3 regions of the Streptomyces sp. NPDC024017 genome follow, and region 2 is predicted to be linked to each of the others. Evidence: riboswitches for the same ligand, from Rfam matches in the RefSeq annotation. Region 2 holds a riboswitch; each other region holds the start of a gene.
The links. A riboswitch is a leader RNA that binds a small molecule or an ion and turns the genes downstream of it on or off. The one in region 2 is predicted to bind thiamine pyrophosphate.

Region 1: it holds a riboswitch for thiamine pyrophosphate, as region 2 does, so the genes downstream of both, thiO (glycine oxidase ThiO) here and thiC (phosphomethylpyrimidine synthase ThiC) in region 2, are expected to answer to the same signal.
Region 3: it holds a riboswitch for thiamine pyrophosphate, as region 2 does, so the genes downstream of both, AB0G20_RS33885 (thiamine ABC transporter substrate-binding protein) here and thiC (phosphomethylpyrimidine synthase ThiC) in region 2, are expected to answer to the same signal.

Annotation. Positions count from the first base shown of each region.
Region 1 covers NZ_JBEZYZ010000012.1:272,978-275,170, forward strand. Annotated here, with positions in the region: gene AB0G20_RS30510 (FAD-dependent oxidoreductase) at 1-480, opposite strand, end outside; gene AB0G20_RS30515 (hypothetical protein) at 513-863, opposite strand; TPP riboswitch at 916-1,027, shown strand; gene thiO (glycine oxidase ThiO) at 1,025-2,193, shown strand, end outside.
Region 2 covers NZ_JBEZYZ010000002.1:195,103-197,295, reverse strand. Annotated here, with positions in the region: gene AB0G20_RS05660 (YibE/F family protein) at 1-855, opposite strand, end outside; TPP riboswitch at 928-1,117, shown strand; gene thiC (phosphomethylpyrimidine synthase ThiC) at 1,110-2,193, shown strand, end outside.
Region 3 covers NZ_JBEZYZ010000015.1:124,677-126,869, forward strand. Annotated here, with positions in the region: gene AB0G20_RS33880 (iron ABC transporter permease) at 1-239, opposite strand, end outside; gene AB0G20_RS33885 (thiamine ABC transporter substrate-binding protein) at 215-1,255, opposite strand; TPP riboswitch at 1,380-1,486, opposite strand; gene rlmN (23S rRNA (adenine(2503)-C(2))-methyltransferase RlmN) at 1,526-2,193, opposite strand, start outside.

The DNA.
Region 1 (2,193 bases), on a different contig from region 2:
GATCCAGCCCGCACCGACGACCACGATGTCCTGCTGGCGGGCGAGCACGGGCCGCAGCCGCTCGGCGTCGTCCAGGGTGCGCAGCAGATGCACGCCGGGCACGCCCTCCGCACCGGGCAGCCGGACCGGTTCGGCGCCGGTCGCGACGACCAGGACGTCGTACGGCACGGCCCCGGCCTCGGTGTCCAGCTCGTGGTCGGCGGGGCGCAGGCCCAGCACCTCGCAGCCGAGCCGCAGTTCGATGCCGAGGGCTTCGAAGTCGACGTCGAAGGCGGAGCCCTCGGACTTGCCGAGCAGGACGGCCTTGGACAACGGGGGCCGGTCGTAGGGCTGGTGGGGCTCGGCGCCGATCAGGATCACGTCACCGGTGAAGCCCTGCTCGCGCAGGGCCACGGCGGTCTGCACCCCGGCCATGCCCGCACCCGCCACGACGACGCGCCGCGGCGCGGACGAACCTGGTTCCTGCGTCTGCTCGCTCACCTGATCACCATAGACACCTGACGAATTGTCAGTCAGTGCTCATGCGCCGTGACCTGCTCCACAACGCTCGTGCCGTTGCCCCGCTGGGACTCCCACTCCCAGGTCTCCTCCAGCCGCACCCGCCCGTCGGGCAGCTCCACCACCGCCGAGACGCAGTGCCCCGAGGCCGTGGTCCCGTCCCGCTTGAGCTGGACGTACCGGAAGTCCAGCCGGTCACCTTCCCGGGTACCCACGAGATGCCCGCGTACGACGTCGCCGCCCGTGTACTCGGCCCAGATCTCGCCCTCCCGCTCGTGGTACGTGAACCGGGTGCGGGTGCCCACCTGGCCCGGTGCCTGGTCGGCGACCGGGGCGAGGACGAGACCGTCGAGGGATCGGGCCATGGACGGAGGCTCCCTTACTGCGGCATACGGCATCGGGCTAGGGTGGCCAACGTAAAGCACTCGCGGGAGCCCGGACGCACCGGGCTGAGAGGGAGGCTGGCGGCCTCCGACCGTACGAACCTGATCCGGGTCATGCCGGCGAAGGGAGGGGCTGGACGCCCATGTCGCCTACGTCCACCACGTCAGACGTCCTTGTCATCGGGGGCGGGATCATCGGCCTGGTCACGGCCTGGCGGGCCGCGCAACGCGGGTTCGCCACGGCCGTCGTGGACCCCGAGCCGGGCGGCGGAGCCGCACAGGTGGCGGCCGGCATGCTGGCCGCCGTCACGGAACTGCACTACGGAGAGCAGACCCTGCTCGGCCTGAACCTCGCCTCCGCCCGGCGCTACCCGGACTTCGCCGCCGAGCTCACCGAGCTGACCGGCCAGGACCTCGGCTACCGCCGCTGCGGCACGCTCGCCGTGGCCCTGGACGCGGACGACCGGGCCCACTTGCGCGAACTGCACGCCCTGCAGCAGCAGTCGGGCCTGGAGTCGCAGTGGCTGTCGGGGCGCGAGTGCCGGCGCCTGGAGCCGATGCTCGCGCCGGGCGTGCGCGGCGGGCTGCGGGTCGACGGCGACCACCAGATCGACCCGCGGCGGCTGGCCGGGGCCCTGGTCGCGGCGTGCGAGCGGGCGGGCGTGGTCTTCCACCGGGCGTGGGCGGAGCGGCTGACTGTCGTACGGGACCGGGCCGCGGGTGTCGTCCTGGCCGACGGGACGGAGGCGGCCGCCGGGCAGGTGGTGCTCGCCGGGGGCAGTCTCAGCGGCCGGCTCGCGGGCGTCCCGGAGGACGTGCTGCCTCCCGTGCGGCCGGTGAAGGGGCAGGTCCTGAGGCTGACCATGCCGCAGCGGCACGGGCCGTTCCTGAGCCGGACGGTGCGCGCGGTCGTGCGCGGCAGCCACGTCTACCTGGTGCCCCGCGCGAGCGGTGAACTCGTCATCGGGGCGACCAGCGAGGAGCTGGGCTGGGACACCACCGTGACCGCGGGCGGCGTGTACGAGCTGCTGCGGGACGCGCACGAGCTGGTGCCGGGCATCACCGAACTGCCGCTCACCGAGACCCGGGCCGGGCTGCGCCCCGGCTCCCCCGACAACGCGCCGCTGCTCGGCCCGACCGGTCTCGACGGGCTGCTGCTGGCCACCGGGCACTACCGCAACGGCGTCCTGCTCACCCCGGTGACCGGCGACGCCATGGCGCACGTCCTGGCCACGGGTGAACTCCCCGAGGAGGCCCGCCCCTTCTCCCCCAAACGCTTCTCTCCCGCCACCGCACTCACGGAGCAGCCCGC
Region 2 (2,193 bases):
CAGGTCCTTCGGTGCCGAGGGCTCATAGGCGACCACGACCTTCTGACCCTCGTGCAGCTGGCGGGACTGGTCGGGCTGGACGATCTCGGTGAACGTACGGCCCTTGTCGTCGCCGCTGTCGACCCGGATCGTCGCCCGCTTGCAGGTGCCCTTCTCCTGCTGCACCGCGGAGGAGCCCTCGGCGGTGGAGGTGTCTCCGGTCGGCGGAACGCCCGAAGCGCCGGCCTCCTTGCAGCTCACCTCGACCACCTTGGTGACCGTGGCGTCCTGCGTCTGCCGGTCGAAGCCGACGCCGGTGCGCTCGTGCGGCGGGGCGCCGCCCGGCCACAGCACGGCGAGGCCGACCAGTACCGCCGCGGCGAACGGGATCAGGATCGCCGCGATGATCTTGCGCAGGTGCAGGGAGACGGGTGTGGCCGGGCCGTGGTTGTGAGAGTGCCCGTGGCCGCCACCCGGGGCGGAACCGGAGCCGTGCCCGTCACCTCCGTCGTGACCGTGGCCGTTCCCTCCGCCTCCACCGGACCCTGAACCGTGCCCGCCGCCACCGGGGCCGTGGCCGGGTCCCTGACCAGTGGGCGGGCCACCGTGGCCACCGGGAGAACCGGCACCCCGGCCCTCACCGGAGCCCGGCCCATATTCACCACCGGGACCAGAACCGGAACCGGGACCGGAACCAGGGCCGGGGCCGAAGCCCGCGTCACGGCCGTACCCGAACTCAGGACCCTGCCCCCTGGCCGGCTCATGCCCGGTCCCGGCGGCGAAATCATGGCCGTCACCACGGCCGTTGCCGCTTCCGGCGCCGGATCCTCGGGGCGGCTCGGGCGGTGGGTAGGGGGGACGCTGCGTCGTGGTCACCGCCCGATCATCGCAAGAACGAGGGGGGCCCTCTGTTCACCGCGCCAGAATTGCCGCTAGCGTGGAGCCACCTTTTGTACACGCGGGAGCTCGGAGCACCGGGCTGAGAGGGCGCTGACCTCCGTCCCAGCGATGTTTCACATGAAACATCGCCGGAGTCGAGTGATGTTTCACACGAAACGTCGCCGGACGGAAGCCGCTGCGTCGACCGCCGAACCTGTTACCGGGTAATGCCGGCGTAGGGAGTAGGTCTCATGACCAGCAAGGACGCACGCACGCCTGCCTCCGTTCAGGACGAGAAGTCCGAGGAGGCCGGGAAGTCCATCGGCTGGCACAAGGCGTACGTCGAGGGCAGCCGCCCCGACCTGCGCGTGCCGGTCCGTCAGGTGCATCTCACCAACGGCCAGTCGGTCACGCTGTACGACACGTCGGGCCCGTACACCGATCCACTCGTCGACACCGACGTGCGCAGGGGACTGTCGCCGCTGCGCGAGAACTGGATCATCGCCCGCGGCGACACCGAGGAGTACGCGGGCCGCCCCGTCCGTCCCGAGGACGACGGCATCAAGCACACCTCGCCCCGTGGCGGCCTCCGCAACCTGGACGCGGTCTTCCCCGGCCGCCCGCGCCAGCCGCGCCGCGGCAGGGACGGACAGGCGGTCACCCAACTCGCGTACGCCCGCCGCGGCGAGATCACGCCCGAGATGGAGTACGTCGCCATCAGGGAGAACGTGTCGCCCGAGGTCGTGCGGGACGAGATCGCCGCGGGCCGGGCCGTGCTGCCGGCCAACGTCAACCACCCGGAGATCGAGCCGATGATCATCGGCAAGCGGTTCCTGGTGAAGGTCAACGCCAACATCGGCAACTCGGCCGTGACGTCCTCCATCGAGGAGGAGGTCGAGAAGATGACCTGGGCGACCCGATGGGGCGCCGACACGGTCATGGACCTGTCCACCGGCCGCAACATCCACACCACGCGCGAGTGGGTGCTGCGCAACTCCCCCGTTCCCATCGGCACCGTGCCGCTCTACCAGGCCCTGGAGAAGGTCGACGGCCGGGCCGAGGAGCTGACCTGGGAGATCTACAAGGACACGGTCATCGAACAGGCCGAGCAGGGTGTGGACTACATGACGGTCCACGCGGGCGTGCGCTTGGCGTACGTGCCGCTGACGGCGAACCGCAAGACCGGCATCGTCTCCCGCGGCGGCTCGATCATGGCCGCCTGGTGCCTCGCGCACCACAAGGAGTCGTTCCTGTACGAGAACTTCGAGGAGCTCTGCGAGATCCTCGCCGCGTACGACGTCACGTACTCGCTCGGGGACGGCCTCAGGCCCGGAT
Region 3 (2,193 bases), on a different contig from region 2:
GTGGAGACCAGCGCCTGCCAGGTGGTGAACCACAGGACGTGCCGGACGTCGGACTGCGCCAGCACCTCCCCGATCCGCCCGAGGTGCCAGGCCCCGTCAACCTTGAGGCCGCGCGCGACGATCGCGGTGACGGGGTAGGCGAAGAAGACCGCGAAGAACGCGACGGGCACGGCCAGCAGACCGAACCGCGCCGCCGCGCCCCGCTTCCGAGCGGCTACTTCAGTACGAGTGAGGTCCACGACTTGACCCACTGGTCGCGGTGGTCGGCGATCTTCGCCGGGTCCATGGTCTCCGGGTCCTTCGCCTGCGGCCCGTACTTCACGAACTCCGGCGGCACCTGGGCGCCCTCGCGCACCGGGTACACGAACATGTTCATCGGCATGTCGTCCTGGAACTCCTTGGTGAGCAGGAAGTCCAGGAGCGCCTTGCCGCCCTTGGTGTTCTTCGCGTTGCTGAGCAGCCCCGCGTACTCGACCTGCCGGAAGCAGGTGCCCTCGGCGACCCCGGTCGGGGCGGAGGTGGGCTTCGGGTCGGCGTACAGCACCTCGGCGGGCGGCGAGGAGGCGTACGACACGACGAGCGGCCGGTCGCCCTTGGCCTTCTTGCCGCTGCTGGAGCCGGAGAACTCCACGTTGTAGGCCTGCTCCCAGCCGTCGACGACCTTCACGCCGTTGGCCTTGAGCTTCTTCCAGTAGCCCTCCCAGCCGTCGTCGCCGTACTTGGCGGCGGTGCCGAGCAGGAAACCGAGACCGGGCGAGGAGGCGGAGGCGTTCTCGGTCACGAGCAGGTTCTTGTACTGCGGCTTGACCAGGTCGTCGAAGCTGCGCGGCGGCTCCAGCTTGTGGTCGGCGAAGTACTTCTTGTCGTAGTTGACGCAGATGTCGCCGGTGTCGACGGGCGTGACCCGGTGCTTGTCCTGGTCGACGCGGTACTCCGGCAGGATCAGGTCGGATCCCTTCGCCTCGTACGACTGGAACAGGCCGTTGTCGAGGGCGCGGGACAGCAGCGTGTTGTCGACGCCGAAGAAGACGTCGCCCTGCGGGTTGTCCTTGGTAAGGATGGCCTTGTTCACGGCCTGCCCGGCGTCGCCGTCCTTCAGGACGTCGACCTTGTAGCCGGACTGCTTCTCGAAGGCCGCGATGACGTCCTTGGACGCGGCCCACGAGTCGTGGCTGACGAGCGTCACGGTCTTGGAGTCACCGCCGGACCCCTGGCTGCCGTCGGACGACCCGCACGCGGCGAGCGTGCCGGCCATGCCGAGCCCGACGACCGCCGCCGTCAGCCGCTTTGCGTTGATGCTCACTGGATTCCTCCTGGAGTGACCAGGAGAAGACGCGGCCCTGCCCGGGACTTCCGGGGTCCCGGGCAGGGCGCAACAGCTCGAGTGGTGACCGATCTCCCTACCCAGAATGACCTGGGCCAGGTTCGGAGGGTCTGCGGCCGTGTGCCGCACTCTCAGCGCTGTGGCGCTCCCCTGTCGGAATGTGCAGGTGTCGAATATGAAGGTGTGCTTACGACGGTCAGACTACCGTTCGGTGGCCGCGAGCTGACCACACGCCCCGTCGATCTCCTGACCACGGGTGTCCCGGATCGTCACCGGCACACCATGAGCGGCGATCGCCTCCACGAACGCCTTCTCGTCCTCGGGCCGCGAGGCGGTCCACTTCGACCCCGGCGTCGGGTTCAGCGGGATGAGATTGACATGCACGGGCTTGCCCTTGAGTAGCCGCCCGAGCCGGTCACCGCGCCACGCCTGGTCGTTGATGTCCCGGATCAGCGCGTACTCGATGGACAGCCGCCGCCCCGACTTGGCGCTGTACTCGAAGCCGGCGTCCAGGACCTCCCGGACCTTCCAGCGCGTGTTCACGGGCACGAGGGTGTCGCGCAGCTCGTCGTCGGGAGCGTGCAGCGAGATGGCGAGGCGGCACTTGAAGCCCTCGTCGGCGAACCGGTGGATGGCGGGGACGAGCCCGACCGTCGAGACGGTGATGCCACGCTGCGAGAGCCCCAGCCCGTCGGGCTCGGGGTCGGTGAGCCGCCGGATGGAGCCGATGACCCGGTTGTAGTTGGCGAGCGGCTCGCCCATGCCCATGAAGACGATGTTGCTGAGCCGCGCGGGCCCGCCGGGGACCTCCCCGTCACGCAGCGCCCGCATCCCGTCCACGATCTGGTGCACGATCTCGGCCGTGGACA